4 regions of the Sphingomonas sp. GCM10030256 genome follow, and region 4 is predicted to be linked to each of the others. Evidence: predicted binding sites of a transcription regulator. Region 4 holds the regulator's gene; each other region holds the start of a gene.
The links. Region 4 encodes LexA, which represses DNA repair genes until DNA is damaged. Its sites were predicted from a motif close to GTTCCNCNCTTGTTCT; they were not measured.

Region 1: ACFQPG_RS01020 (ribonucleoside-diphosphate reductase subunit alpha) is a predicted target of LexA. The motif match lies at 3,077-3,092, and genes of this name have one in related genera.
Region 2: ACFQPG_RS05100 (ImuA family protein) is a predicted target of LexA. The motif match lies at 4,856-4,871, and genes of this name have one in related genera.
Region 3: ACFQPG_RS10785 (DUF6771 family protein) is a predicted target of LexA. The motif match lies at 3,349-3,364, and genes of this name have one in related genera.

The regions. Positions count from the first base shown of each region.
Region 1 covers NZ_JBHTDI010000001.1:234,232-241,707, forward strand. The annotation lists gene ACFQPG_RS00995 (ribonucleotide-diphosphate reductase subunit beta) at 1-28, opposite strand, end outside; gene ACFQPG_RS01000 (hypothetical protein) at 28-261, opposite strand; gene ACFQPG_RS01005 (hypothetical protein) at 258-443, opposite strand; gene ACFQPG_RS01010 (PepSY domain-containing protein) at 440-826, opposite strand; gene ACFQPG_RS01015 (hypothetical protein) at 907-1,122, opposite strand; gene ACFQPG_RS01020 (ribonucleoside-diphosphate reductase subunit alpha) at 1,172-3,043, opposite strand; gene ACFQPG_RS01025 (hypothetical protein) at 3,348-3,680, opposite strand; gene ACFQPG_RS01030 (serine hydrolase domain-containing protein) at 3,677-4,864, opposite strand; gene ACFQPG_RS01035 (thermonuclease family protein) at 4,921-5,394, opposite strand; gene ACFQPG_RS01040 (hypothetical protein) at 5,739-5,912, shown strand; gene ACFQPG_RS01045 (TerC family protein) at 6,021-7,070, shown strand; gene ACFQPG_RS01050 (DUF3617 domain-containing protein) at 7,136-7,476, opposite strand, start outside.
Region 2 covers NZ_JBHTDI010000001.1:1,044,882-1,052,357, reverse strand. The annotation lists gene ACFQPG_RS05110 (error-prone DNA polymerase) at 1-1,694, opposite strand, end outside; gene ACFQPG_RS05105 (DUF6504 family protein) at 1,701-4,166, opposite strand; gene ACFQPG_RS05100 (ImuA family protein) at 4,081-4,833, opposite strand; gene ACFQPG_RS05095 (inositol monophosphatase family protein) at 4,961-5,713, shown strand; gene hisIE (bifunctional phosphoribosyl-AMP cyclohydrolase/phosphoribosyl-ATP diphosphatase HisIE) at 5,683-6,309, opposite strand; gene hisF (imidazole glycerol phosphate synthase subunit HisF) at 6,306-7,073, opposite strand; gene ACFQPG_RS05080 (HisA/HisF-related TIM barrel protein) at 7,060-7,476, opposite strand, start outside.
Region 3 covers NZ_JBHTDI010000002.1:602,016-609,491, reverse strand. The annotation lists gene ACFQPG_RS10810 (energy transducer TonB) at 1-731, shown strand, start outside; gene thpR (RNA 2',3'-cyclic phosphodiesterase) at 721-1,257, opposite strand; gene ACFQPG_RS10800 (NUDIX domain-containing protein) at 1,265-1,747, opposite strand; gene ACFQPG_RS10795 (Bax inhibitor-1 family protein) at 1,939-2,676, shown strand; gene ACFQPG_RS10790 (hypothetical protein) at 2,849-3,145, opposite strand; gene ACFQPG_RS10785 (DUF6771 family protein) at 3,158-3,340, opposite strand; gene ACFQPG_RS10780 (anti-sigma factor family protein) at 3,568-4,263, opposite strand; gene ACFQPG_RS10775 (RNA polymerase sigma factor) at 4,260-4,766, opposite strand; gene ACFQPG_RS10770 (S8 family serine peptidase) at 4,874-6,178, shown strand; gene ACFQPG_RS10765 (hypothetical protein) at 6,279-6,947, shown strand.
Region 4 covers NZ_JBHTDI010000001.1:1,292,512-1,299,987, forward strand. The annotation lists gene ACFQPG_RS06480 (citrate synthase) at 1-4, opposite strand, end outside; gene gltX (glutamate--tRNA ligase) at 4-1,425, opposite strand; gene ACFQPG_RS06490 (ComEC/Rec2 family competence protein) at 1,482-3,764, shown strand; partial or broken gene ACFQPG_RS06495 (hypothetical protein) at 3,687-4,025, opposite strand; gene lexA (transcriptional repressor LexA) at 3,952-4,599, opposite strand; gene ACFQPG_RS06505 (anthranilate synthase component II) at 4,654-5,232, opposite strand; gene ACFQPG_RS06510 (SurA N-terminal domain-containing protein) at 5,236-7,170, opposite strand; gene tpiA (triose-phosphate isomerase) at 7,298-7,476, shown strand, end outside.

The DNA of each region.
Region 1 (7,476 bases), 1.1 Mb from region 4:
AGGCTTTGTTGGCTTGGAGGAGAGGCATCAGTTGGCTCCCGCGTTGGAAGTGGAGAAATCGTAAGGTTCGGTGGTGGTCCAGGCGATGGCGAAGCCGGCGAGGACCAGGCCGAAGGCGAGGACCATCATTCCGGCGATCAGCAGGCCGGTCGACTTGCGGGACTCGCCGGGGCGGCCGCGCAGGGCGGCAACCAGCATGCCGGCCCCGACCAGCGCGGCGAGGATGCCGACGACCAGGAAAGCGAGGGTGGCGCCGCTCACTCGCGGAACCCCAAAGCGAGGACCAAGAACAGGGCTCCGGCGGCAAGGAACAGCCAGCCGGAGGTGCGGGCGTTCTTCGCCTTCAACGCATCCTCGTGACGACGGGCGCGGCCGAGGTTGAGGATGGCGGCCAGAATCAGCAAGGCCGCAGCGAGCAGCTGGAGGGTCTGGGCGGTGGTCACCAGAACAGCTTTCCACCGCGGACCGCCTTGCCGCCGCCCGCCTTGACTAGGCGACCGCGGAGCATCTGCAGGTACATCCATAGTCCCGAGATGCTGAAGAAGATGAGGGTCAGGCCGCTCAGGATGGCGATGGCGGTGCCGATCGGCCCAAACGTCTCGCCGGAATGGAGATGGTGAAGCAGGCCAAGGTTCCACCCGCCGGGCGCGGGCTTGGGCCGGCAGTTCATGGTCTCGGGGCAGACGAAGCCGGCGGGCGCGGCGGCGAGCGCGACCTGGCGCGCGTCGTTCACCAGGCTGCCGACATGGCTCAGCACGCCGGTGACCGCGATCCACAGCATGAACAGGCCGAACAGGACCGACAGCCAGCGATGCCACTTGCGCATATTGAACGACTCCGAGGTTTGTTGCGATTCGTTCGCAACAACAGCAGTCGCGGTTCGTTCATGCAAGGAGGAAAAGCCGGTCATCGCGCCCGCTCGATCTCCGACGGGCTCGGGCGATAGTCGAGGCCGCCGAGCGCGTAGATGGCGAGGATCACGCCCACAGCGAGCAGGAGCACGCCGGACTGGCTGCCGTAGCTGGCATTCTCCGGATCGCGGGCGCGGCGGCGGTACTGCCAGACGCCGGCGGCGATGAGGAGGATGGCCGCGAGCAGCCTGAGGATGTCGGGGAGGGTCATGACGACAGACCCTCACCGTCCCGCTCCGCTGTGCCGAGCGCGCTGCGCTTTACTGACACGCCAGGCATTCGTCGTAGTCCGTGGTGGCCAGTTCGTATTTGGGTGCTTCGGCGGTGTTGTCCGCTTCCACCCCGCCCGCGAAGCCGGCGCGCTGCACCGACTTGCTGCGGAGGTAATAGAGCGACTTGATGCCCAGCTCCCACGCGCGGAAGTGGAGCATCATCAGGTCCCACTTGTCGACGTCGGCCGGAATGAACAGGTTCAGCGACTGTGCCTGATCGATGTAGGGCGTGCGGTCGGCGCTGAGTTCGAGCAGCCAGCGCTGGTCGATCTCAAAGCTGGTCTTGAACGTGTCCTTTTCCTCCTGGGTGAGGAAGTCGAGGTGCTGCACGCTGCCGCCCTGCTCCAGGATCGAGTTCCAGACGTTGGCGCTGTCCTTGCTCTTCTCCGCCAGCAGCTTTTCAAGGTGCGGGTTCTTGATCGACCAGCTGCCCGACAGCGTCTTGTGGGTGTAGACGTTGGCCGGGATCGGCTCGATGCAGGCGCTGGTGCCGCCGCAGATGATCGAAATGGACGCGGTTGGCGCGATCGCCATCTTGCAGGAGAAGCGCTCCATCACGCCCATGTCCTGCGCGTCGGGGCAGGCCCCGCGCTCCTGCGCGAGCATCATGCTCGCCTGATCGACCTGCGCCTTGATGTGCTTGAAGATCCTGAGATTCCAGGACTTTGCCATCGCGCCTTCGAAGGGCAGGCCGCGGGCCTGGAGGAAGGAGTGGAAGCCCATCACGCCAAGGCCGACCGAGCGTTCGCGCTCCGCGCTATATTTGGCGCGGGCCATCTCGTCGGGCGCGCGGGCGATGTAGTCGGACAGCACATTGTCGAGGAAGCGCATCACATCCTCGATGAAGCGCTTGTCGCCGTTCCATTCGTCCCAGGTTTCCAGGTTCAGCGACGACAGGCAGCAGACCGCGGTGCGATCAGCACCGAGGTGATCCTTGCCGGTCGGAAGCGTGATTTCGGAGCACAGGTTGGACGTGGTGACCTTGAGGCCGAGATCGCGGTGGTGCTTGGGCATCGACCGGTTCACCTGGTCGATGAAGATGATGTAGGGCTCGCCGGTCGCAAGGCGGGTCTCGACCAGCTTCTGGAACAGCGAGCGGGCATCGACCGAGCCGCGCACCTCGCCGGTCTTCGGGCTCTTGAGCTCGAACTCGGCGCCCTCGCGGACCGCTTCCATGAAGGCGTCGGTAACCAGCACGCCGTGGTGGAGATTCAATGCCTTCCGGTTGAAATCGCCGGACGGCTTGCGGATTTCGAGGAACTCCTCGATCTCCGGGTGGGAGATGTCGAGGTAGCAGGCCGCCGAGCCGCGGCGCAGCGAGCCCTGGCTGATCGCCAGCGTCAGCGAGTCCATCACCCGGACGAAGGGAATGATGCCGCTGGTCTTGCCGTTGAGGCCGACCGGCTCGCCGATGCCGCGAACGTTGCCCCAATAGGTGCCGATGCCCCCGCCTTTGGAGGCGAGCCAGACATTCTCGTTCCAGGTGTCGACGATGCCGTTCAGGCTGTCGGACACGCTGTTGAGGTAGCAGCTGATCGGAAGGCCGCGGCCGGTGCCGCCATTGGACAGGACCGGGGTCGCGGGCATGAACCACAGCCGGGAGATATAGTCGTAGATGCGCTGGGCATGCTCCGCATCGTCCGAGTAAGCTGCGGCGACGCGGGCGAACAGGTCCTGGTAGGATTCGCCAGGAAGCAGGTAGCGGTCCTTCAGCGTGTCCTTGCCAAAGTCGGTCAGGAGAGAATCGCGGCTGGGGTCGGTAGCGACCGGAAAGCGCCGCGAGTCGATCGACTTGCTGCCGCCCGCATCGTTCGCCGTCACGTCGTCGCTGCTGACGCTGCTGCTGCTCGAGAAGTCCATGTTCGCTCTCCCTGCAGCGACTCGCTGGCCGCTGTTCACTCTTCGTTCCTACCAGATTGCGGTCGGTGCCGCATCCGGACAAGGCGAAATCGGGAGGGTTTGGCGCTTGTCCCCGCTATTCACAGGGACGCGTCTCCTCTCCGCCAGAGATATAGTTATCCCCAGCGCCAACCACAATGTTGTGCGTTGGTCCCCCCGATCCGCTACCAGATGTTGTGCTTTGAAGCGCAGGCGGACGCAAGCCGGTAAATTATCGGCAACCGACTTTTTTGTGGATTGACGTGGCCACGAAAGCGCATCGGGGTCAGCGCCGGGAATAAAGCCCGATCATATCGGCCCGAGCGGCGTCCACCGCGGCGTCGGCCTTGCGCCGCGCCGCAGCATGGGAGAGGCCCTGGGCCCGTCCGAGCGCAGCAGAGCGACGACGAAGCTCCGCCTCCTCGGCCCCGCACAGGCGGTGGAGCCATTCGCCGAACCGGCCTGCCGCAAGTCCCTCCGAACGGGCCGCGCGCACCGCCCCGAAGGCACAGCCGAAATAGGCATCCATGCTCGTCATCTGTGCGTCACTGGCCGTGCGCCTGGCGGGCCGATCGATCGCAGTGGCGGCGAGAAGCAATGGAGCCAGCAGGAGGGTCATCGGCGGCGTTCCCCCACGTCAGCCTCGCCCTTGTGGCGGGTCGGGCGAAGCAAGGAAAGTGATCGCCGAAACGCCTGTTCCTCGGACTGGCGGAAGGCGCTTCGGCCGCGTGGCGGGTCAGCGGCGAGGCCGGTGACGAAATAGGCGACTCCGGTGCGCTGGACGCGGTCGATCCAGAGGCCGGAACGAAGGCCATAGGCTTCGCCGGCATGTCCCACCCGCGGGGTGCCGTCCCCTGCGCCGTCGTCGCTGCAGCCCTGCCCTCCGATCCCGATCTGCTGGCTCGCGAGACCATAGCTGCAATAGAAGCCGTCATCGGTGGCACCGTTGCTTCCGTTGAAGCGCCACTGTGGACGAAGCAGTTCCTCCACAGAGGCCCGGGAGAGGATTCGTGCGCCATCGAGTGTGCCCCCATTCAGCAGCATCCGCCCAATTCTCGCCAGGCCACGCGCGGAAATCCGCAGGCCACCCTGCGGCGAAAACAGCGCTCCATTCTCCCCTGCCACCCAGCGGGACAGGTCGCAGGGCTGGCCTTCGCGGACGAACACCGGGCAATCGGGACGGCGGCTGCGAAGATCGTCGCGGATGGGCTTGCCGTCCTGGGTCAGCACCACCGCCCGGGCAATCGCGGCGTCGCTGCAGGTCGGCCAGTTGAAGCAGCCGTCGATCTTCAGCGGGTCGAGCACCTGGCGCCGGATCCAGCGGTCGAACCGCTCGCCCGTGGCGCGCTCCATGACGGAGCCGACGACCGCGAAGTTGAGGTTGGAATAAGTGAAATAGCCGCTGGCGGGCGGGTGGGCCGGGTCCCAGCTGTGCGGCGAACGCAGCACGGCCTCCAGCCGCTCACCCAAGGGGATAGCATATTGGTCGTCATGGTCTCGCAGCCCGCTGGTGTGGCTGAGCAGCATCCGCAGGGTGACGGGTGGTCTGCGGCGGCCGGGCGGCTTCACCGTGTAGCCCAGCATGTCGGACACGTCGGCATCGAGGTCGAGCCGGCCGAGTTCGACCAGCTTCATCACCCCGATCGCCACCACCAGCTTGCTGACCGAGGCGATCCGCACAGGATCGTCGGGCGTGACCGCTCGCCCGGCCCCGGGATCGGCCAGCCCGTCGGCGAAGCTGCCGCGCTCCCCCGCCGTATCGAAGGCGACGCCGACCTCCACCCCTTCACGTTCGTTGCGCATTGGCAGACCCATGCAGCTTGCTGTGGCGACGGCGGCCAGAAGCGGCAGAACGATCCTCAACACCAGCCGACTTTGAAGCCGACGTAGCGGCGGGCAAGGCCGCTGGCGCGCATGTCCTCGGCGATCGATTGAATGGTCCCGCCGGGCCGATCGCGGGTCAGCGTGCGCAGGTCGCGGCCATAGCGGTCCTGCATGTCGCCGACCCGGCCCGTCATCGTGAAGGCACCCTGGTTGAGCAGCGCCTGAAGCTTGCGCGTGGACCGTTCGGCCAGCGCGATTTCGCTGGCGCACTGGCCCTTCACCTCCGGCGCGTCGATGCCGATGATCCGAACCTTGCGGGCGCCGAGTTTAAAGGTGTCACCGTCGATTACGCAGGCGTCGCCGCGGCCGCGACCGCAGCGGGTGAAGGTGGCGGAGACGCGTTCCGGGTCGCTCGCCAGCGGCCCGAGCGGCTCCACCAGCGCCGGATCGAACGCCGGCCACAGCGTCAGCAGGATCGCAAGCAGCGCGAACGGCCGCAGCCCGGACAACAGCCGGCCAATGCCGCCGCGCCGCCGCGCCTGACTCCACCCGCTACGCCGCGGCCGGTAACGACGTCGCCGAAATGGAACAGCCCTCCCCATTGCCACGGAGCTTAGCGAAGGGCGTCGGCCCCGACCAGCGGTGGCGCCCATCCCTTGAACACGGACGAGGCCGCTCTTATTAAGCGGGAGCGGACCGGGCCCCTCTGGCTCGCCGAAGCTGCAAGCAGCGAAGGCGAGTGATGTCGGACCGCATCGGAGACTTCCGATGTGTTTGGCCCGGCGCGACTGCCCCACCGCCACCCAACCGTCGGCTCTCCGATCGCTTCATCGATCAAGAGGAGACCGAGACCATGCACCCGCGACTCTATCGCCTGACCGAAGCCCACCAGCGGATCGACCGTGCGCTGCGCGACGAACGCGGGCGCTCGCTGCCCGACCCGCTGCGGCTGACCCGGCTGCAGGAATTGCGGTTGCGGGTGAAGCAGCTGATCGGACGGTTCGCGCGGCGGACGGCCTGGGCCTGACTCCAGTCGGACCAGAAGTCCGTTCGTCCCGAGCCTAGTCGAGGGACGCTCGACTGTTTTGCTCGGGACAGCGGACCTTGTGTTTTCGGTTCATAAGGGCTCCAAATCATGGAATTCCTCTTCACCGACTGGCTCGGAACGCCCGTCTGGTTCTGGCTGTCCTTCATCGGGCTGGTGGTCGCGCTGACCGCGTTCGACCTCGGCGTCCTCCACAAGGAGGACCGGGAGATGGGGATCAGCGAAAGCCTGAAGCTCAGCGCCTTCTACATCAGCATTGCATTGGCGTTCGGCGTCTGGGTGTGGATCGCCAAGGGTGCCGACCTCGGCATGAAATATTACACGGGCTTCTTCATCGAAAAAGCGCTGTCGATCGACAACGTCTTCGTGATCAGCCTGATCTTCACCTATTTCGCAATTCCCCGGATGTACCAGTATCGCGCGCTCTTGTGGGGCATCATCGCGGTGATCGTGCTGCGCGGCATCATGATCGGCTTCGGCGCGGCCGTGGTGCAGCAATGGTATTGGGTGCTGTACATCTTCGCGGCATTCCTGGTCTTCACCGGCATCAAGATGCTGTTCGCCGGCGACAAGCCGATGGACATCGAAGGCAATCCGGTGGTCCGCTGGATCAGCAGCCACATGCGGGTCACCAAGGACCTGCACGCCCAGCACTTCTTCGTGAAGGTGCCCGACGAGAAGACCGGCAAGTTGGTGCGCGCGGCGACGCCGCTGTTCCTCGCGCTGGTGGTGATCAACCTCGCCGACCTGGTGTTCGCGGTGGACAGCGTGCCGGCGATCTTCGCCATCACCACCGACACGTTCATCGTCTACACATCGAACATCATGGCGATCCTGGGCCTGCGCGCGCTTTATTTCGCGCTGGCGGCCATGGTGCACCGCTTCCACTATCTGAAGTATGCGCTGGCGCTGGTGCTGGTGTTCATCGGCGCGAAGATCTTCGTGTCCGACTTCCTGATGGGCGGCGACAAGTTCCCGCCGGTGCTGAGCCTTGGGGTTACGGCGGCGCTGATTGCGACGGGGATCGGCTACTCGCTGTGGAAGACCAAGGGCGAGCCGGAGCCCGGCTGGCCGGTCGAGGAAGGCGCCGAGGACGTCAGGCGCGACCTCGACGAACTGAGCGGCGGCAAGGCAGTGTGAGCTTCGTCAGCGCGAGGGTAGTGAAGCAATCCGGTGGCTGCGCTGGACGAGCGTGATGTAGCCGATCACCGCTCCGCCACCTTAGGGGAGCATTCGCCGATCCGGCGGCCGGTCAATTCGCGCTTCAGGCGATAGTCGCCGCTTCCTGTGAAGAAGCTGGTGCTGGTCACGCTGGCGGTCAGGCTGTCGGCGGTGAACTTGCCGTTGATCTCGCCCACCACCTTGCCCTGCCCGGCGGTGCAATCGAGCTGCAGGTTCATGCGCCCGTTCCGCACGTACGGGTTCCTCGCCGCGCACTGCTGGCCGGCGACCGCGAACAGTTCGGCCGGCAGCACACCGTCGGCTTCGACGCAGGCGCTCGCCGTGGCGGTGTCGCCAACCTTGGCCTGCACCGCCGGCACCGTCT
Region 2 (7,476 bases), 250 kb from region 4:
AGACAGTCCAGCGTCAGCCTCAGCCCTTTGTGCTGCGCCAGCAGGTCGAACGCCCTTCGCATGCAGCCAAGCATGCCGAGGCCAAGGATGTCGACTTTCATCATCCCGGCCTCCTCGATGTCCTCTTTTTCCCATTCGACGACCCGGCGGTTGGGCATGGAGGCAGGTTCGATCGGCACCAGGCTGTGCAACGGGTCGCGGGTCAGGACGAAGCCGCCCGGATGCTGCGACAGGTGCCGCGGAGTTCCGATCAGCTCGCGCGCCAGCTCCAGTGTCAGCGCCAGCCGCGGATCGCCGCGGTCGAGGTTGAGCGCGTCCACATGCTTGTCGGCGACGCCTTCTTCCGACCAGCCCCACACCTGCCCGGCCAGCGCTGCCGTCATGTCCTCGGGCAGGCCGAGCGCCTTGCCCACCTCCCGCACCGCACCGCGTGCGCGAAAGCGGCTGATCACGGCTGTCAGCGCGGCATGATCATGCCCGTACGTCTCGTAGATCCACTGGATCACCTCCTCGCGGCGTTCATGTTCGAAATCGATGTCGATATCCGGCGGTTCGGCGCGGCTTTCCGACAGGAAGCGCTCGAACAGCAGTTGGTGCTTGACCGGGTCGATCGAGGTGATCCCGAGCACGAAGCAGATCACCGAATTGGCGGCGCTGCCCCGCCCCTGGCAGAGAATCTGCTGGCTTTGCGCATATTCGACGATTGAATGGACGGTGAGGAAATAGGCCGCATAGTTGAGCTTGCGGACCAGCCGCAGCTCCTTGCTCAGCAGCTTGCGATAGGCGGCAGGCGGACGGACCTCGTAGCGTTTGTTGAGCGCCCGCCAGGCAAGCTTCTCCAGTGCTTTTTGCGGCGACTTGCCGCTCATCACTATCTCTTCAGGGTAGAGATACTGGTCCTTGAGGTGGCGCAGGGAAAAGGTGCAGCGTTCCACGATGGCGTCGACCGCGGCCAGCGCTTCCGGATAAGCCGCGAAGCGTCGCTCCATCTCTGCTGGCGGCTGCAATGAGCGGTCGGCCGAACGCTCCCGCTTCAGGCCCAGCGCATCGATGGTCCGCTTCTCCCGGATAGCGGTGACCACATCCTGCAGCATCCGGCGGTCGGGGCGGTGATAAAGCACGTCATTGGTCGCGAGCGGGCGAAGGCCGAAGCGGTGGGCCGCCTCCACCATATGCTGCAGCCGCATCGCTTCATTGGGGCGGCGATAATGGGTCAGGCAGACATGGCCACTCTTGGCCCCCAAAATGTCCGCCATCCAGCGGAGCTCGCCGTCTTGTATGCCCGACAGGTTCGGAACCAGCGCCCCGACCATGCCCTCGGCATGATCCGCGACATCTTCCCAATGGAGAAAACATTGGCCCTTTTCGCCATGCTGCGACCGGGCCCGGCTCTTGCCGAGCGTCAGCAAGCGGGTCAGCCGCGACCAGGCGGCAAGGTCCTCCGGCCAGACCAGCAGCGAGGCGCCGGTGACCAGATCAAGACGGCAGCCGGCAATCAGGCGGATAGGCGCATGCTGGGCCGACACCTCCTCCGCCTTGACCATCGCTCGTACCAGGCCGGCGACGGAGTTGCGGTCGGTCACGCCAAGCGCCGGCATGCCCATCATCGAGGCCGTGGAGAACAGCTCCTCGGGATCGGACGCCCCGCGCAGGAAGCTGAAGTTGGTTGTGGTCTGAAGTTCGCAATAGGCCATGCCGCGTCAGTCGGCCCGGCCATGAAGGAACCAGCTGAGATCGCCCGTTTCGGTGCGCACGCCGTCGCCGCGGCGGTACAGCCAGAAGCGCTGACCGCTTTCCACTTCGACTCGGAAATAGTCGCGGACGGCCTGCCGCTCGGCGGCGCGGCGCCACCATTCCCCAGCGATCCGTTCGGGACCGTCGGCGCGGACCACGCGGTAGGCGGTGCCGCGCCAGGTGAACCGGCGGGGAGGAAGATCGGGCAGCTCGGCCATCACATGCTGGACCCTCTCGGGCCGGCGCAGCAGCCGAACCGGGCGGGGCCAGCGCGGGTGCCAGGGGTGGTCGGGCGCGCGGCCATCCAGCAAGCGGACGTCGTCAGCCTTGAGCCTTGGGCCGCGCGCGCGTGGCGGTTCGAGCGGCGGAGCGGTGGCGACCGACCGTTCGGGCACCTCGCTTTCCACCGGCTCCATCCGCCACACCCGCTCCGCCCCGATCCGGTTGGCGAGCGCATCGACCAGCGGGGCCAGGTCCGGCTCCTCGCCCTCCGCCAGCGCGGCACCGAAGGCTTCGGCCCCGAGAGGATCGGCGCGCCGGACGTGGAGCGCTATCGCATCGATCCCGTATCCGGGCTCGATCTCCTCGATGCGGCGAAGCACCAGGCGCAGCATGTGAGCGGCATCGCGGGTTGGCCGCGCGAAGCCGAGGCGCAGACGCTGGGGCACCCCGTCCACCCGCGCCGCGATCAACTCGACCGCCCGCGCGCCCTGTCCCTCCTCGGCCAGCGCGCCAGCAAGCCGCGGCATCAGGATGCCGAGCCAATGTTCGATCGCTTCGGCCGTGGCGATCGGCTCGGCGAAGCGCTGCTCCACGACAACGGCGGTGGGCGGCACCACCGGATCCAATGGTTCAGGCGAGCGACCGGTGGCATGATCCAGCCGCTGCACGATCGCCTGCCCGAACCGTCGTACCAAGGGGGCACGCGGCATGGCGAACAGCTGGCCGATCCGGTCGACACCAAGGCGGGCGAGCAGTTCCAGTGCGGCGGGTTGAAGACGCAGCGCGGACACGGGAAAAGCGGCAACTGCATCCCCGTGCCTGCCGGGCTGGACGATCTGGATGGCTCCCGCCCCGAACCGCGCCAGCGCCCAGGCCGCGCCGATGGTGTCGGCAATCGCCACTCGCGCGGCAAAGCCGTGCCGGGCGAGCAGGCGGACGAGACGGCGGGCGAACCGCTGTTCCCCGCCGTGAAGGTGCGCAACCCCGGTCAGGTCGATGAACAGTCCGTCCGCATCGGAGATCGCCACGGTCGGAGCCCAGCGGCGGGCGAGCAGTTCAGCCAGCGCACGGAGGTCGGCAGCGTCGCCGTCCGGATCGGCAGCGCGAACCTCCAACCCCGGCACTTGCGCGCGAGCCATGGTCAGCGCGGTGCCAGGTGTCAGGCCAAGCGCACGGGCTGTCGGATTGACGGCGGCGATCTCCACCCGCGGGCCGACCTTGTGGGTGGTAACCAGCGGCGGCTCGTTCGGCGGCAGGAAGTCGGCCGCGGTGCCCGCCTCATCGTCGCGGCAGACCCGCGCCACCATGCTGCCCAGCGTCCGGCCGGTCTGGAAAAAGCGCCCCTGGCCGTAAGTCGGCGCGGTCGGCTCGCTCTTGCCATGATTGTCGGGATGCGGCCCTTCGCCCGGGAACTGCACTGCGGGCATGGCGGCAAGCTGCGCCAAAGAGGGCGGAGCGATATAGCCCGCCTCGCCGCCATGCCCATCGCGAGCGCTGCGGCGGGGAGAGTGCCGGGCGCGGCGTGCCGCCATGTCCTCGCCGGGAAATTGCACTGGCGGCATCGCGGCGGCGCGCTGGATGGAAAGCGAGCCGTGCGGCGCCTCCTTGCGGTAGCGATCGCGCTTGCTGCCGCTCCGCAGCGCGGCCCCGCGACCAGCCTTGGCCGGCGCATCCTCGCCGGGAAATTGCAGCGGGGGCAGGGCCGCTGCCTGCGAAAGGTTCATTCGAACCTCGTCCGACTGCATCGCTCTGAACGGGTGCTCGACCGCCTCCGTGCGGCGCGACAGCTCGCGCAGCATGGCCGGTGGAGCAACCCTCTCCTCGGGCGGGCGCGACAGTCCTTCTCCGACCCCGCTCAGGACAGGCTTCTTGAACGGATTGTCGGCGGCGACGCTGACCCGGCCAAGCTCGCGCTGCGGCGGGCGGCGGTGCTGCGGCAGCCCCTCGATCGCCGCCTCGACCTCCTCACGTGAGTCGGCAAGGCTACTGCCCGGATCCGGCTGTCTTTGTTGCGCCCAGCGCGCACCGGGGCGCCAGCCGCCCTCCCTGGGCACGGAGCAGTGATTCGCCCGCTCGGCTGCAGCCTCGGCGCCGAGAGCATCGAAAGCGGCCCGGCCGTCAGCTTCAGCCGACGGCGCGGAGCGGCGCTCGGTCCGCCGCAGCCGGTCGATCGACCAGTCCGGCAGGTAGAGCGAGGCGACCCGTCTCATCTGGAGCCTCCACTTGCAGTTCGAAAGGATCGCCGCCGCGCTGGCGGACGCAGGCCAGGCGCCAGCAGGCGCGGCCGAGCCCGTCCCACGGGACCGGCACAGACGGCGCGCTCGCCACCCGCCAGCGGGTCACGGCGGCAGAGGGGATGCCGAGCGGATCGCCGCCTCCCCGCGCCGCGCGCTTCAGCAGCAGGGCGATTGTGCCACCGCCCTCTGCGGCAAGCTGCAGCCGGCGGGTCGAGGCCATGGCGACCCGCTTGGCCTCGCCGATCACCGCCCCTAGGCCACGGTGGCGCAGTCCTTCCTCCATCAGCGCGAGCAACTCGGCATCGTCCCGCGCCTCGGCGTACAGCACCCGCTTGGGGTCCAGCCCGGCCTGATAGAGCCCGGGCGCGAACAGGTCGCGGGAACGGACCGCCCACAGGATCGGCCCTCCGGTCCGCGCGGCAATGGCGGCCATGAACAGCACCGCCGCGGCATCGTCGCCCCAGCCGGCGCCCTCCCCCGCCACCTCGTGCAGCGCATCCAGCCGAACGCCCCCATCGGCAAGCCGCCCGTCCACCGCGTCGAGGGCGAACGGAAGCACCGGCCGCGAGCATTGCCCGTCGCCTTCGATGGCGCGCAACTTGGCACGCAACTCGGCAATGGTAGAGGGTTGAACAGTCACGGCTCGACTCGGAACAGCAGATGTTCGTGTTTTGTTCCTGCTGCCGATGGGAGTCAATGCGGGTTCAGCGAGTCCTTTCATGCGCCAATGACTTGCCCATCCCCTGCCGACCTGCTGATGGCGCACGGTGGACCGCGCCTTCTTCGAACAGCTTTCCGCCGCAGCCCGGGCCGCGATCCGGCAGGAGACCGCCGCCGGCCTGGTCGGTGAGAACAAGGCGGCCAGCGGCTACGATCCCGTCACCGCCGCGGACCGGTCCGCCGAGCGGGCATTACGGAGCCTGATCGAACGGACCTTCGCAGATCACGGCATCTGGGGTGAGGAATATGGCCTCGCCCGCGGCGACTCGCCAATCCGCTGGAGCCTGGATCCGGTCGATGGCACCCGAGCGCTGATTTGCGGGCTGCCGAGCTGGGCGGTGCTGGTCGGACTGCTGGACAAAGGGCGGCATATCGCCGGGATGATCGACCTTCCCGCGATCGAGGAAACCCTGATCGCCGTCGATGGCGAGACCCGCCGCAACGGCGCGCCCGTCCGCACCAGCGGCTGCACCACCTTGGCGGACGCGCGCTTCTCGACCACCGACCCGTTCCTCTTCCCTTGGGAGGAGTTGGAAGCGGTGAACCGGGTCCGGCGGGCCGTCCGGCTGACCCGCTACGGACTTGACGCCATGGCCTACGCCCGGGTCGCGACCGGGGACATCGACCTGGTGATCGAAAGCGGGCTCCACCCGCACGATTATGACGCGCTGGTCGCGGTCGTGCGTGGGGCCGGTGGAGCGATCGGCGACTGGACGGGTGGCACGACGTTCGAAGGCGGACACGTGGTCGCAGCCGCCAGCCGCGAACTCTACGAAGAGGCGGTCGCGCTGCTCGCGTGACGGCGCTTCAGCTCCACCATTACCTCCTCCCACGAGCTGCCCGCCTCGGGCAGCAGCACGCTCAGGTGGTACAGGAGGTCCGCCGTTTCCGACGTGACCTCGTCCGGGGTTCCGCCGACCGCCGCCAGCGCGACCTCCACGCCTTCTTCACCGACCTTCTGCGCGATTCGCTTGACCCCGCCGGAGACCAGCCGGGCGGTATAGCTCTGCCCGGGATCGGCCTTGGCGCGCTCGGCCAGCATTGCCGCGAGGCTGGCCAGGAAGCCGGTCCCGGGCACAGCCTCGTTGCCGAAGCAGCTCTCGCTTCCGGTGTGGCACGTCGGACCCCGCGCACGGGCGAGGACCAGGAGCGCATCGCGGTCGCAGTCGGTGCGGACCTCGACCAGCTCGAGCAGGTTGCCGCTGCTCTCCCCCTTGCGCCACAGGGCGCTGCGCGACCGGCTGAAGAAAGTGACGAAGCCATCGCGGAGCGTGGCCTCTAGGGCACCCCGGTCCATGTAGCCCAGCATCCGCACCTCGCCGCTGGCGGAGTCCTGTACGATCGCGGGAATGAGGCCGTCAGCCTTGGTCCAGTCCAGAGTGGCCGGATCGATCATGGGCGCACCTCGATGCCGCGCCCGGCGAGGTAACGCTTGAGTTCAGGGATCGCGATCCGGCGATCATGGAACACGCTGGCGGCCAGCGCGCCACTCGCACCGGCGGCAAAGGCCTCGGCGAAATGCTTCTCCTCCCCCGCGCCGCCCGAGATGATCACCGGCACCTCCACCGCCGCGATCAGCTCCGCCAACTGATCGAGATCGTAGCCCTGCCGAACGCCATCGCGCTCGACGCAGTTGAGCACGATCTCGCCGGCGCCAAGACTCACCGCTTCTCGTGCCCACGCCACCGTCTCGCGTCCGGAGTCGCGGGCCGCGTCGGGGCTGCCGCTATATTGTTTGACGGTCAGCCGGCCGTCGGGCCCACGGCGGCTGTCGATGCCGAGAACGACGCACTGTCGCCCGAACGCCTCGGCCAGCTCGGCGACCAGCTCCGGCCGTTCGAGCGCCGGGGAGTTGATGCTGATCTTGTCCGCGCCGGCGGCAAGGCAACGCGCGGCGGTTTCGACGTCGCGAATGCCGCCGGCAACAGCGAACGGAATATCGATCAGTGCCGACACCCGCCGCACCCATCCAGTGTCCACGCTGCGCCCGTCGGGGCTGGCGGTAATGTCGTAGAACACCAGTTCGTCGGCGCCTTCGTCGCGGTAGCGGAGCGCATGATCGACGATATCGCCGACATCGCGATGGTCGCGAAAGCGGACGCCCTTGACCACCCGCCCATTGGCCACGTCCAGGCAGGGGATGATCCTAGCCGCGGGCATGGGCGACCCCTTCGGCAACCGTGAACCGGCCTTCCCAGATCGCCTTCCCGACAATCGCCGCCGAAGCTCCGGCCCGCCGCAGGGCATCGAGATCGCCGATCGTCGCCACCCCCCCGGAAGCTTGCAGGTCCACTTGCGGGAAGTCCCTGACAATGCCCTGCATCAGCGGCGTGTTGGGACCGCTCAGCATGCCGTCGCGATCGATGTCGGTGACCAGCAGGTGCCGGACTGCGGGAAAGCGGCGCAACACTTCGGCCAGGGTCTGGCTCGATCCCAGGCTCCACCCGTGCGTCGCCACCATCGCGGAGCCGTTCTCCAGCCGGACATCCAGCGCCAGCGTCAGCCGCTCCGCTCCAAAGCGGTCGAGCATGCGGGCGAACGCCTCCGGATCGGTCAGCGCCAG
Region 3 (7,476 bases), on a different contig from region 4:
CGAGCGGCAAGTGGGTGGTCCGCTTCGAAAAGAACCAGTGCATGGCGCTTCGAGGCTTTGTTCGAGGGGACCGGAAGATTACCGTTGGGTTCGAATCCAAATTCTTGTCGCCATACTATAGCGTGCTTTTCGAGATGCCGGGATCACCGACGGGGTTAGGTCTGGATCGCGCCAGTTTGGTCGTTGGCCGCGAGCGCCAGCCTTCTCGGTCGGCACTGATCGGACCGAGCAAGAAGTCTGGCTTCCAGATCATCTCCTTCACAGCAACTGACAAGCAACTTGAGGATCTGGAGGCGCATCCCTGGGTGCAATTCTCAGCCGCCGGGAAGACAATCAGGGTTCCGGTCACCAGCTTTAGATCGGTGCAGGAACTGCTGGACCGGTGCGAAGCGCAGGTGCTCGCGAGTTGGGGCTTCAGCTTTGCCGATCAGGCGCGCATCGCGACCTATCCGAAAACAGGGAAAGGGTTGCTGAACGTATTTACCGCCGACGACTACCCCTCAAGCGCTCTCAAGAGGGATGCAGTTGGCCAAGTCGACCTCCGCGCGATGGTTGGGTTAGACGGCAAAGCGAGGGACTGCGTGATTGTGCGTTCCAGCGGCCATCCCGACCTGGACACAGCGACCTGCGCCCTGTTTATCCAGCGGAATAGATATTCGCCAGGGGTTGCGACGGACGGGAGGCCAATGGTGGCGCCGGTTTTCGTCACGGTCAGATGGCTTATGGGGTGAATCCGTAGCGTGCGACCACGTCATAGTGCGGACCATGCCGCGAGAGATGGCTTTCGTAAAAAATTAATTCTTCCACCTCCCATGCTTCGGACGTCAGCCCGCGGTGGCGTTCCGCGAACGAGTCCGCCGCGCGGGCGCTTTGGCGGGTGTAGCGGGCGAGGGTGACGTGGGGGTGAAAGGCGCGGCGTTCGGGCTCGAGCCCCGCGGCCACGCAGGCACGGTCGACCTTGGCAGCGAGGGCGCTCACTGGAGCCTTGGGCTCGACGCCCGCCCATAGAGCACCGCCATTGCGCCGGTCGAATCGGCCGACGCCGTGGATGGCGAGCGAGAACGGCTCCGACCTGACCCGCTGCAGGGCGGCTGCGATCTCCTCGGCCAGCGGGCGCTCGACCTCGCCGATGAAGCGCAGGGTGAGATGAAGCTGGTCGTCGCCGACCCAGCGCAGCTCCGGGCTGTCGTCCATCGCATCGATCAGGAGATCGCGGATGTGCGCCGGCGGGCGGAGAGCGACGAACAGGCGGTGCATGGCGTGGTCAAATACAGGCGCGGAGCAAGGCGATCCACTTGGCCATGCGCGGGGACATGTCGGCTGGGAGGGCATCCGGTTCGACCTCCATCACCCGCTCGACCTCCCAAGACCAGCGCCGGGGCGTGTAGCGGACGTCGCGGACGATCAGCAGCGAGGCGAGGTCGCGCTTGAAATCGGTCGGTTCTTCCAGCTCGCAGGCGAGTTGCACCGTGCCGTGCGAGGTCATGCCGATCTCCTCGCGCAGCTCGCGCAGCACGGCTTTCGCCGGCGCTTCGTCGGCCGCTCGCCCGCCGCCGGGGAGGCGCCAGCCGGGCGCGTAGCGGAGCTTCACCAGCACGATGCGGCCCTCGTGCGTGAGCGGCAGGGCGTGGGCGCCGAAGGTCCGCGGGCGGCGGATGAACCAGCCCGCCTTGAGCAGCGCGTGCGCCGCGCCGAGCAGCGGGCGCAGGAGCCGGTCGGCCAGGGTCACGGAAGGGTGGGAAGCCATGCGGCCTTGTTCCCCGCTATGGCGGCCGAGGCAACCGCCAACTCTCCGACGCGCAGGACGCTTCAACTCACACCATCAACTCACATGTAAGTAGGTCGTTTCGCTGCCGTTTTTTCTTGAAACACCGAAGCAACTTTCCGATATGATGCGTTGAGGCGGGCACGGTTGCCTGACCCCAATGGAGTTTCACGATGCAGAACTGGTCTGACCCGCGCACGACGACCGCCGCGCAGCCCGCCGTTTCGGTGGGTGTGCCGCGTGCCACCCGCGACGCGGGCCTGCGGTCCTACATGCTTTCCGTCTATAACTATATGGCGTCCGGCGTCCTGCTGACCGGCATTGTCGCGCTCGGCCTGGCGATGACTGGTGTTGCGCAGTCGATCTTCTTTGGCGGCGGCATCCTGAAGTGGGTGGTGATCTTCGCGCCGCTGATCATGGTCATGGTCATGGGCTTCAAGGCCCAGAACATGTCCGAGGGCGGGATGAAGACCTTCTTCTTCGCCTTCGCCGCGGTAATGGGCGTGTCGATGTCGGTCATTCCGCTGATCTACAGCGGCACCTCGATCGCGCAGACCTTCTTCGCGACGGCGGTGGCGTTCATGTCGCTCAGCCTGTGGGGCTACACGACCAAGAAGGACCTCAGCGGCTGGGGCACCTTCCTGATGATGGGCGTGATCGGCCTCCTGGTGGTGATGATCGGCAACATGTTCCTGCGCTCGGATGCGCTGAGCATGGCGATCAGCGCGATCGGCGTGCTGCTGTTCGCGGGCCTGACCGCCTACGACACGCAGAAGATCAAGAGCATGTACGCCTACGTTGCCGGGTCCGAGATGATGGGCAAGTCGGCGATCCTGGGCGCGCTGACGCTCTACCTGGACTTCATCAACATGTTCCAGTTCCTGCTGAGCTTCATGGGCAACCGCGAATAATCGCAGCCCGAAGCGAGGCGGAAAGAGGCCGGCGGGAGCGATCCTGCCGGTCTTTTTGTTTGTGGCGGGGCCGGGCGGGGGAGGGCGGGGCGGAGCGGCGGTGTTGGCATGGGCCCGCTTAGGGCACATCATGGCTGCTTAGGACAGCGACAAAGACGCCCGGGCGCGCCCTTCAGTCGCGCAATCGCCGGAACAGCAGCTTCCAGGCCCGCTCGTCCTTTGGGAATGGGTCGGGGCCGGGGCGCTCGCGCGTGGCCTTGAGATGCGGGGCGCGGGCGCCGCAACGGCTGCAGACCAGCCGCTGACCAAGCGCCTCGATCTGCGTGTTCCAGCAACGGAGCAGGCAATAGCGGTTGAAGCGCTGGGCATCGACGACGCTGACCTTGTCGCAGGTCCGGCAGGTGACCCGCAGGTTGGCCTTGTGCTTGACGAGGTCAGAGAGGCCGTCGAGCCGGGTGTTGGCGCCCACGTCGCAACCGCGTCACAGGGGGAGGGCGAGCTGGTCCCGATCGACCACGTGCACCGGCTCACCAAGTTTCTGAACGATGGTCGCGGCGAGGGCGTCGGCCGCCCGCTCGCGCAAGCGCGAATCCCGCACGGTGAGGCCGAGGCGAGCCCAGGCAGGGGCGTTCAGGAGAATCGTGGAGAGGCGTTCGGGGTCCATGCCCTGCAAGAACATAGGGGGAACATGGAGGTCAAGAGGCAGGCCGAGCGCAAGCGAGCGATTGCGCAGCAATCGGGAGGCAGTACGAAGAGACCGCGCAGGCCGGCCAGCCTGCCGCGCAGCGGACAGGACTGACGTCACGCGACTTACTCCCGTGACGGTTTGTGGCCGTCAGCAGTCCGTCTGGTCTTGGTGCAGAGAGGAGAACCAAGCGGACGGGCATCCGCCTATTGTTGCCACTGCCGCTCGATGGCTTGAGCCTCGGTCTGGGCATCGAGCGGCTCTCCCATCCGGCTGTCGATGATCGCAGTAAGAGCCGGATCCTGTCCGCCGGCCATTCGATAGTTGCCCTGCTCCTGACCGGATCGGCGAACCAGTCCCTCGATGATCCAGTCCTCGCCACCCCGGCAGGCGAGCCCGCTTTGTCCTTCGGCCGTGAAGCTGCGGCAATAGCGGCCGTCACGATCTCTGAAGCTCAGGCCCATGCGTATGCCGAGCTGCTCGCCGGCAGCCGCAAACTGACGGTCGAGGGCGCGGTCGAGCGGGCCTGCCGCGGCAAGCTGTCCCCTGTCGGACCGATACGAGCCCTCGCCACCCCGCATGGCAACGCCGATCACCAGCCCAAACGCCAGGCTGGCGGCCGCGGCGAGCCCCACGACGCTCCACTGGCGCCGGCGAGCACGCACCTGAGCGAGGGGGATAATTTCGGCCGTCCATGGCTCCGCCGCGGTCAGGAGGCGCTCGGGGAGCGGAGCGGAAAGGATCGGCGCGAAGGCATCGCACAGTCGCCCCGCCAGCGTGCGATGCTGCTCGGCAAGGGCGGCGAGCCCGGGGTCGGCCGCCACCCTCGCTGCCATGACGCTGGCTTGCGGCTCGGGCAGCTCACCGTCGAGCCAGGCGTAGAAGTCGGGGTCGTCGGTCATGCGTTAGTTTCCTGGCCAAGGGCGGCAAGAAGGGAATTGCGACCTCGCACCAGCCGGCTCGACACCGTGCCGATCGGTTGGCCGAGCAACTCGGCTGCCTCGCGGTAGCCGAGGCCCTCGATCATGATCAGGGCGACCACCTCGCGCTGCTCGTCGGGCAATCCGGTCATAGCGCGCATGACCTTCGCCAGCTCCGCCGCTCGCTCGATGTCCGCGGCCCCATCGAAGCCCTGAAGTTCGCCCGCTTCCGGCGGGGCTTCCCACGCCGCGCGTCGCTGACGGCTGCGCCCCTCGTCGATCCAGAGATTGCGCGTGATGCGGAACAACCAACTGTCGAGCCGTGTACCCGGCGTGAACTGCGATCGGCTGCGCAGCGCTCGCTCGATCGCTAGCGCCGCCAGATCGTCCGCGTCCGCCGAGTGACGCGACAGGGCGAAGGCGAAGCGCCGGAGCCGTGGCAGCATTGCTCCGAGCTCTTCGGCAAACGCGTCTTGAGTCTTCATTGCTCTCCATGGGGGATGAAACGACGCGCCTGCACCGTTTCATCCCAAAGACGAACTGATTAGGATTGGTTGCAATGTCCAGAAGCTCTTCTGCCCTAGCCGCTCTCATGCTGGCGGGCGCCGCACTCGCCGCCAGTACTGCGGGTGGGGCACAGCTGCTGCCCTCGCTGCCCATCGGCAATCTGCCGCTGCCGAGCACGGTGCAGAATGTACCGCTGGCGGGCAACCTGTTGTCGCCCCTCTCACCAGCGCAGCGCAGCGCGGCGACCATGCCAAGCCTCGACCGGCTTGGCGTCGGGCAGGGAATAAGCGACCTCGGGCAGGCCTCTCTGGCGGAGCTCCGGAAGATACGGCTGGGCGAACTCATCCGCAGCAATCCGGCGCAGCTCGACGCGGGTCCGGATGGCTTGCCCGTCCGACGCGGCGTGCTGCTCGCGATCAATCCTGCCGATGCGCAGCTTCGTGCAGCGGCGGTAGCCGGCTTTCGGGTCGAAGCGCGGGAAGACCTCGGCGGGATCGTCAGCGTGACGCTGCGAGCCCCCGCGCGCATGTCGCCCAAGGCGGCGATGCGGCGGCTGATGCAGGCGGCGCCGGGGCTCGCGGCGGATTACGACCATGTCTACGAGCCTGCCGGCGGCGCCTTGTTGCCGGTGATGGGGGCAGTGTTGGCGGGCGCCAATCCGCCGCCGATGCCCGCCGGCCGCACCATCGTCATGATCGACGGCGGCGTTGCGGCGCATCCGAGCCTTGCGGGTGCGAAGATCGTGCAGCATGGCTTCGCGGGCGCGGCGAAGGCGACGGGTCACGGTACGGCGGTCGCATCCCTGCTGATCGGCCGGGACGGTGCCTTCCGTGGAGCGGCGGACGGGGCTCGGCTCTATGTCGCGGACGTCTATGGTGGGAGCGCAGGGGCGGGCAGCGCCAGCGCGATCGTGCGGGCGCTCGCCTGGGGGGCCTCGAAGCAGCCTGACGCGATCAGCATCAGCCTGGTTGGCCCTAGCAACCTGCTGCTGCAGCGAGCGGTAGCGATCTTGGCCGGGCGCGGGATCAGGCTGGTGGCGGCAGTCGGCAACGACGGCCCTGCGGCGCCAATTCAATATCCGGCAGCCTATCCCGGCGTGATCGCCGTCACGGCGGTGGATGCGCGCGACCGGGCTTTGCCGGAGGCAGGCAGGGCGGCGCGGCTCGACTTCGCGGCTCCGGGCGCGGACATGGCGGCGGCCTTGCCGGGCCGGGGCTATGCGAAGGTCCGCGGCACAAGCTTTGCGACGCCGCTGGTCGCCGCGCGGCTGGCCGCGAAGGGCTCGCCACAAGCACTCGGCGTGGAAGTGGCGCGGGGCAATGGCAAGGTGGGGCGGGGCATCGTCTGCCGCACTTGCCGTACCGATCCGAAGGCTGTGGGCGCAAAATAGAAATTGGTCGCGCGGGATGAAGCGCCGGATTGCTATCGTTCTCAATAGGCAAGCCCCTCCGGGGCTGCATGCAATTGAGAACGACAGGAAAGGACCTTTGATGATCCGTCTTACCCTTGTGCTGGCGCTGGCCGCCGGCAGCGCTTCGGCCCCGGCCTCGGCCCAGCTCCTCGGCAACCTCGGCGGCACCGTCGGCGGCGTTGTGGGCGGCACTCTGAACGGAAGCAATTCGATCGGTGGCACCGTCGGTGGCACGCTGAGTGGCAATGGCGCGCTGTCGGGCACGCTCAATGGGGTTAGCGGCAGCATCACCAAGAGCGTGACCGGGAGCGTTACTGGCACCGGCTCGCTGACCTCCAGCCGATCGGTCGACACGAAGAGGGGTTCGGCAACCGGCGATGTCGGACTCGCAGGCTCGCTGGCGGGTACCGCTGACGGTGCGCTGGCTGCGAGCGGTGTGGGGCAGTCGGGCCTAGCGGGCTCGCTCGCCGGGAACGCTTCTGGCAGCAAGAATGCGAGCTTTGGCATCCAAGGCGTCGGCACCGATGCGCTGGGTTCTGCTGGAGGCAGTGCCGCCGGCATGGCAGGTGGTCAGGTATCGGCTGCGCGCGACCAAGTTTCAGCGGTGCGTGGTCAGGCACGGGACCACGCTTCGGGTGCCGTGAACGGAGCGCTGACCGCAGCGCGCCAGTCAGGCGGTAGCCTAAGCGCGTCGGGTCAGGCCAGCGGCTCGGCTGACGGAAAGGCCCGTGCCTCGCGCGCCAACTAAGTCTCTCCCAAGCGCCTGCCCCCCTTTGGCAGGCGAAAGTGGCCCGCCGAGTCCTTCCGGCGGGCCGCATCGCTCTACCTTCGAGGATTACGAACAAAGGAGGTTAGGACTGCTCCTGTTTCGTAGAAACAGCTTTTGAGTACCTCAGCAAACGGCAGGTCCTGGGCCGCTAGCAGACTATCCGGTTCTCGCGTCTAAGCCGCCCCTTTCGGAGATCAAAGAAACCTGCAGTGCTCATGTGTTTGCGGGTACGCGCCGGCTGAGCCATGCGCGGAATGTGCTCGCTGCAGCACGGCAGGCCGCGGCATTTGGCCGTCTAGACGACCGTCCATCTGCTCCCTCACGAAATGTGTTCAGAGCAAGAAGTCATTCGTACCGAGGTTTACCATTCCGTTGAGCCAAATGATGAAGTCGGCAACTCCGTCGCCATCCACGTCGCCCTGCACTAAGGTTTCGCCGCTGTCTTGACGAGACGCACCCGGTCGGCGGCGATGTCCTCCAGCTGCGTGGCGTCCTTGATGTTGGAAGC
Region 4 (7,476 bases):
ACATCAATATTGCTCCGTTTGTTCGGTGTTCCCTGGCATCTGATCTTCTATCCGGGCCAGGCTTTCGCCCTGCCCGAGTAGCGCGAGCACGTCAAAGATGCCCGGACTGGTCGTCTTTCCGGTCAAGGCGGCGCGCAGCGGCTGGGCCAGCTTGCCGAGCTTCAGCCCCGCTTCCTCCGCCACCTCCCGGACCGCGGCTTCGGTGCTCTCCCGGGTCCATTCGCGCAGGCCCGCCAGCGCGCTGTGGGTGCGGACCAGCACCTGACGGGCATCCGGCGTCAGCAGCGCCGCAGCGCCGTCCTCCATCGGCAGTGGCCGCGCTGCAAACAGGAAGTCGGCGGCGGCGGCAAGCTCGTTCAAGTCCTTCGCCCGGGCCTTGAGTTCGGGCATCGCCCGCTCGAGCAAGGCGAGATCGTCACCCTCCATCCCGCCCCGCCGCGCCGCAACCAGCACGCTCAGCCGGGCATCGTCGGTATGGCGCAGGTAGTGCCCGTTGAGGTTCTCCAGCTTCTTGAAGTCGAACCGCGACGGCGACTTGCCGACATGATCAAGGTCGAACCATTCCACTGCCTGCTCGCGGCTGATGATCTCGTCGTCCCCATGCCCCCAGCCAAGGCGCAGCAGATAGTTGAACAGCGCTTCGGGCAGGATGCCGAGCTCGTCCCGATAAGCATCTACCCCGAGCGCGCCATGCCGTTTGCTGAGCTTCGCCCCGTCAGCGCCGTGAATCAGTGGAATGTGGGCGTAGGTCGGCTCCGGCCAGCCCATCGCGCGGATGATCACCAGCTGGCGGAAGGCGTTGTTGAGGTGGTCGTCGCCGCGGATGATGTGCGTGACCCCCATGTCGTGGTCGTCGACCACCACCGCCAGCATGTAGGTCGGGGTGCCGTCGGAGCGGAGCAGGACGAAGTCGTCGATCTCGCTGTTCGATACCGTCACCCGGCCCTGGACCAGATCGTCGATGACCGTTTCGCCTTCACGCGGCGCCTTGATGCGCACGACGAACGGCGCTCCTTCAGGCCCGGCATCCGAGCAGTCGCGCCACTCGCTGCTGAGCCGGAACGGGCGGCGCTCGGCCTGAGCCTTTTCACGGCGAGCGGTCAGTTCCTCGGACGACAGGTAGCAGCGGTAGGCATGACCGCTTTCGAGCAGCTGATGCGCGACCTCCGCATGGCGAGCCTCGAACTCCGACTGGAAATGCGGTTCGCCATCGCCCGCGATGTCGAGCCATGACAAGCCGTCGAGAATCGCGTCGATCGCAGCCTCGGTGGAGCGCGCCCGGTCCGTGTCCTCGATCCGCAGCAGGTATTGCCCGCCATGGTGACGGGCGAACAGCCAGTTGAACAAGGCGGTGCGGGCTCCGCCGATGTGCAGATAGCCGGTGGGGCTCGGCGCAAACCGGGTAACGACAGTGCTTGCGCTCACGCGCGCTTTCCTCTTGAAACGGCCTCGCCGGATCGCGAGGGGCAGGGGCCCGTAGCATGGACATCCTTGCGCTTCCACAGCGCACCGCAGCCGGCTGGCCAATGCAGGTCGGGAAGCTGCGCGCGGCACTCGAAACCTTTCTCGAAAAGGAACGCGAGCAGCTTGCGCTCTGGCTGGTGGTTGGCCTCGCGGTCGGCATTTCGGCCTGGTTGGTGCTCGCCGACAAGTCCCTGTGGATTGCCTTCCTCTGCCTGACCACCGGTGGAGCGATCATGGTCGCGGCCTTCGGGACGGGACGGCTGGGCCGGGCCTGCGCCGCGTTCCTTGCCGCGACGATCCTCGGCCTGGTGCTGATCTGGGCGCGCAGCGAGATGGTTGCGGCTCCGCGGGTGGAGCGCCCGACCATCACTCAGTTCACCGCTTCCGTCGAGCGGGTCGAGTTCCTCGCAGCGCGCGAAAGCATCCGGCTGACCCTGGCGCCCACGGACCCCGCGCTGCCTGCGCGGGTACGGGTTTCCATGCCGGATGACGATCCGCCCCACGGCCTTGGCGAAGGGGCCACGGTGCGGCTGCGCGCCCGCCTGACCTCGCCGATGCCGATGGCTCTGCCGGGGAGCCATGATTATGCTCGGGACGCCTGGTTCCGGGGGATTGGCGGGCTCGGGCGCGCGCTGGGGTCGGTCGAGGTGCTCCAGCCCGCGCCGACCGGCGGGCTTGGGCAGTTTCGGGAGCGGCTGGACCGGCACATCCGCGAGTCGCTGCCCGGTGCCGAAGGGGCGATCGCAACAGCCCTCGCTACCGGCGACCAGGGCGCCATGCCGGAGGAGGATGCGGAGGCCATGCGCCGAAGCGGCCTTGCCCACCTCCTGTCCGTCAGTGGGCTCCACATCGCGGCGGTGGTGGGCGCTGCCTTCGTGCTGACCATTCGCCTGCTGGCCTTGTCCGAACGACTGGCGCTGAGGGTCAATCTGGTACTGGTCGGGGCAGGCGCGGGGGCACTGGCGGGGATCGGCTATACCCTGCTGACGGGCGCGCAGGTTCCAACTGTACGAAGCTGCATCGCGGCCATTCTGGTGCTGGTCGGGGTGGCACTCGGCCGCGAGGCGATCAGCCTGCGTTTGATCGCGGTCGGAGCCTTGCTGGTCCTGCTGTTCCGGCCTGAGGCTCTGGCCGGCGCCAGCTTCCAGTTCAGCTTCGCGGCCGTCACTGCGATCGTCGCGCTGCAGTCGACGCCCTGGGTGCGGCGGCACTTCTCGCCGCGGGAGGAGGGGCTGCCGAGGCGCTTCGGGCGAAGTCTCGGCTCGTTGTTGCTGACCGGCCTGGCCGTCGAGTTCGCGCTGATGCCGTTCGCCCTCTACCATTTCCACCGCGCCGGGCTGTACGGTGTGTTCGCCAACCTGGTTGCGATTCCGCTGACGACCTTCGTGGTCATGCCGTTGCAGGCAGCGGCATTGTTGTTCGACGTGATCTGGCTCGGAGCGCCGTTCTGGACCATGACCGGATGGTCACTCAGCTTCCTGCTCGATCTGGCGCATTGGGTTGCCGGGGCAAAGGGAGCGATCGCCATCCTGCCGGCCATGCCGCGCTGGGCCTTTGGGCTGATGGCTGGGGGCTTCCTGTGGCTGTGTCTCTGGACCAGCCGAGCCCGCCTGCTCGGCCTCGTGCCGCTCGCGATCGGCGCGCTCGTTGCCGCCGCGGCGCCGCGGCCCGACCTGCTGGTGACGGGCGACGGGCGGCACGTCGCGATCGTCGGGGAGGATGGCAGGCCGGCACTGCTCCGGGAACGGGCCGGCGATTTCATCCGCGACATGCTCGCGGAAAGCTCGGGTTACGATGGCGACGCGCTGCCGATGGAGGCGCTAGCGGACGGCCGGTGCAGTGCCGACGCTTGCATCGCCGACGTGGAAGCAGACGGCCGCACCCTCGGACTGCTGGCGATCCGATCGACCCAGCGGCTCGATTGGGGCGAGTTGACCCAGGCATGCTCCCAAGCCGACATCGTCATCGCCGAGCGGCGCCTGCCCCGCGGGTGCACTCCGCGCTGGCTCAAGCTCGACAGAACCACTCTCGAGCGGTCAGGCGGCGTGACCATTCGCCTTGGAGATCCGCCGCAGGTGCGGAGTGTTGCCGAGCAGGTGGGGGGCTGCCCTGGGCTCAGGCGCCGCGGGCCCCATCCATCATCCGGCCGACTGCCACACTGCCAGTTCGCTTCCCGATGGATCGATGAAGTGAAACCGCCGTCCTCCCGGGAAGCTGAAGATCGGCTTGGCGATCACCCCACCCGCTTCGACCACGGCGTCGAACGCCGCCTCGAGATCGTCGACACGGACCACCGGTAGCGGCGCTGCCAGCGCCTCCTCCCGCTCCCCTTGCAAGCCCACATCGACATCACCGGTCGTCGTTGCGGAATAATCCGGCCCGAAGTTGCTGAACGTCCAGCCGAACGCCTTGCCGTAGAACGCGCGGGTGAGCTCGTGCGCCGTGGCGCTCGGCAGCTCGATATAGTCGATCCGGGCCTTCGCCATCTCAGTAGCGGCGGATGAGGCCGGCGAGGCGGCCCTGGATCTGGACCCTGTTCTCGTCATAGCGCTGCGCCTCATAGGTCCGGTTAGCCGGATCGAGGCGGATCATCCGCCCTTCGCGCCGATAGGTCTTCAGGGTGGCCTCGGCATCATCGATCAGCGCCACGACGATTTCCCCGTCCCGCGCGCTGTCGACCTTGCGGATCAGGGCGAAGTCGCCGTCCAGGATGCCTTCCTCGATCATAGAGTCGCCGGACACCTCCAGGGCGTAATGCTCGCCGGGGCCAAGCAGCGCCGCCGGGACTGCAAAGCCCTCGGTGCCCTGCAGCGCCTCGATCGGTGTACCCGCCGCAATCCGCCCATGGAGCGGGATCTCGACGGTATCGTTGGCAGCCTGGATCACCGGCCGCAGCGCGGGAGGAGAAACGACCGACGACGCTTCCGGCATCCGCAGCACCTCAAGCGCGCGGGCGCGGTTCGGCAGCCGGCGGATGAACTGCCGCTCTTCCAGCGCCGAGATCAGGCGGTGCACGCCGGACTTCGACTTCAGCTCCAACGCCTCGCGCATCTCATCGAAGCTTGGGCTGACGCCAGTTTCGCCAAGGCGATCATGGATGAATTGGAGGAGTTCGCGCTGCTTGAGCGTGAGCATGCCGGGCTCCATCGTGAACAGACGGAGAACAGTTATCGAACACTGCTGAAGGCGTCAACCCCTGCGTTCGGCCTTGCCAAGAAATGCGCTCAGCAGTGCGTGGCCGTGCTGCGAGGCGACGCTCTCCGGATGGAACTGGACCCCATGCACCGGGGCTTCGGCGTGGCGCACGGCCTGGATCATGTCATCTTCGCTCCAGGCGTTGGGGAGCAACGGCCCGGCGGTCAGGGTGATCGCCAGCGAATGATAACGGGTGACTTCAAAATGGGGTGGCAGTCCGGCGAACAGGCCGCTGCCATCGTGACGAATTCGGGTAGTCTTGCCATGGACCGGCGGGACCTGGCCGACCTCGCCGCAACAGGCGAGTGCGATGGCCTGGTGGCCAAGGCAGACTCCCAGCAGCGGACGCCGCGCGTCGATGCAGGCCCGGGCAAGATCAACCGAGATGCCAGCATCCTCAGGCTTGCCGGGTCCGGGCGAAATCAGGATTGCATCGCTACTCAGCGAAAGCGCGTCCTGGACACCGATGTCCGTGCTTCGGATCACCCGCACCTCGGCGCCGAGCACAAGCAGGTAATCGATCAGCGTGAAGGTGAAGCTGTCGACATTGTCGATGACCAGGACGGAGGGCAAGGATCAGCCGCCGGTGATCAGCCGCTTCCTGGCCGCCGCGATCGCTGCTTCGTTGCGCTCCACCCCCAGCTGCTGCTGCGCCGCGGTGAGGAACTGCACCGCATATTCCTCGCTGGCCGACTGGTTGAACTCAGCCTGCACCTGCGAGATCAGGGCGGGCTGCAGCGAGGCATTGCCGGGCGTGATCCGGCTGTTGCGGACGATGAAGAAGCCCTGGCCCTCCGGCGCTCCGGTCAGGCGCGCACGGCCGGCGGGCATGCCGAAAAGAATGCGCAGCGGCCCCGGCACCTGCGGTCCAAAGCGGTTCAGTTCGAGCCGGCGGACGTTCAGCGGCTCCGGCTTGGGCAATCCGGGAACTCCCGCTCCGGCTACCGCCTGAGCGAGCGGCGCTCCGCCGTTGACCTTGGCCAGCACGGCATTGGCGACGGCGCGGGCGCGGGCGAGCGCGCGCTCGTCGAGGAGGTCGCTGGCGACCTGCGCCCGGATTGCGGCCAGCGGGGCAGGGGCCGCCGGAGTGACCTCGCCGGGCGCGAGCAAGGCATAGCCCGCTCCATCCGGCAGGGTCTCCACGACGGGGTCGTCGTCCGCCGCCATGTCGAAGCCGAAGCGCACCAGCCCGGCGAGCTCAGGGGGAAGCTTGAATCCGGGGTTGGACGGCGCGGCGCCAGTGGCAGTGAGCGGCGGCGTCTGGACGATCGGGAGGCGATTGGCCGCCGCGACTTCGGCGAAGTTCTGTCCCTCGGCCACCGCATCCTCGACCTTGGCGACAAGGTCCGCCAGGCCGTTCTTGCGCTTCTCCGCGGCCAGCTTTGCGGTGATCTCCGCCCGTGCCTGGGCCAGCGATCGGCCCGCCGTATTGCGAATGCCCTCGACCTTGATGACGTTCCAGCCGAGGTCCGACTGGACCGGCCCGACGATCGCGCCGGGCGCGGCGGCGAACACCTGCGCCGCGATCGCGGCTCCCGCCAGTTGGGTCAGCTGTTCGCGGGTCTGCGGCCCGACGCTGACGTCCGCGGCACTGAAGCCGGCTGGCGCCGCTGCGGCGGCGAAGGTGCCGCTGCGGGCGCGGCTGGCAACCTGGTTGGCGGCATTGCGGTCGGCGATCACCGCGCGGCTGATCACCCGCTCCTCTTTACCGGCATAGGTGGCCCGGTTGGCATTGTAGTAAGCGGCGATCTCCGCGTCCGTCGGAGCCAGGTTGCCCAGCTGCTCCGGCCCAATCCGCGCGATGCGCAGGACCCGCTGCTCCGGCACCGTGTAGCGGGCCTGGTTGGCGCGGTAATATTGCTGGACTTCGGCCTCGGTCGGCGCGGGGCCGCCACGGAACGCGGCCGCGGGAATGAAGGCCACTTCGCCCTCGCGCCGCTCCAGCAGCATGGATGCGTAGGGCCGCGCCACGCCGACCGGCAGACGGGCGTTGGCGGCAACCGGGGCCAGGATCAGCCGCTGCAGCAGCAGGGTCATGATCTCCCGCCGGACCTGCGCATCGGTCAACCGCTGCTGCTGGAGGAAGGCTTGGTAGTTGGCCTCGCTGAAGCGCCCGTCCAGTCCCTGCATCCCGGGAATGCGGGCGATCTCCGCGTCGATCAGCCGCTTGGAGATGTGCAGCCCATGCTCCTGGGCGAACGCATGCAGCGTCCGCTCCTGGATCAGCCCGTTCATGATCGATTCGAAGTCACCGGCGATATCCGCGTAGGTGGCATCGGGCTTCTGCTGACGGGCCTGCTGCAAGCGACGCTCGAGCGCCTTGGCCAGGTCCTGCTCGGTGATGCTCGCCGACCCGACCTTTGCCAGAGTGCCCTGCGACAGACCGCCGCCGCCGGACAGCACATTGCTCATGTCCCCAAGGGCGAACGACGCCAGGATCATCAGCAGGAAGGCAACCAGGATGCCGGTGCCGACCTTGGACTTGGACAGGCGGCGGAAGGAGGAAAGCATGAAGCGGCGGCTCTCGCGAAAAAAGGAATGCGGGCTTTAGGGGCCGCCGGGTCAGGCATCAAGGCAGGCGGGCTTCAAGGTGGACTGGTTGGCTGCTAGGCGCGGCGCAAAGCAAGGGGAGGATCAGATGACTCGGCGCAAGCTGGTAGCGGGAAACTGGAAGATGCACGGCACCGCGGCCGATCTCGATGAGGTCCGCGCGATCGCCGAGGCGGCGCAGCGGATGGGCGGGGTCATTGTCGCGCTGTGTGTCCCGGCGACGCTGATCCACCGGGCGGCCGAGGCGGTCCCCGGCTTCCCGATCGG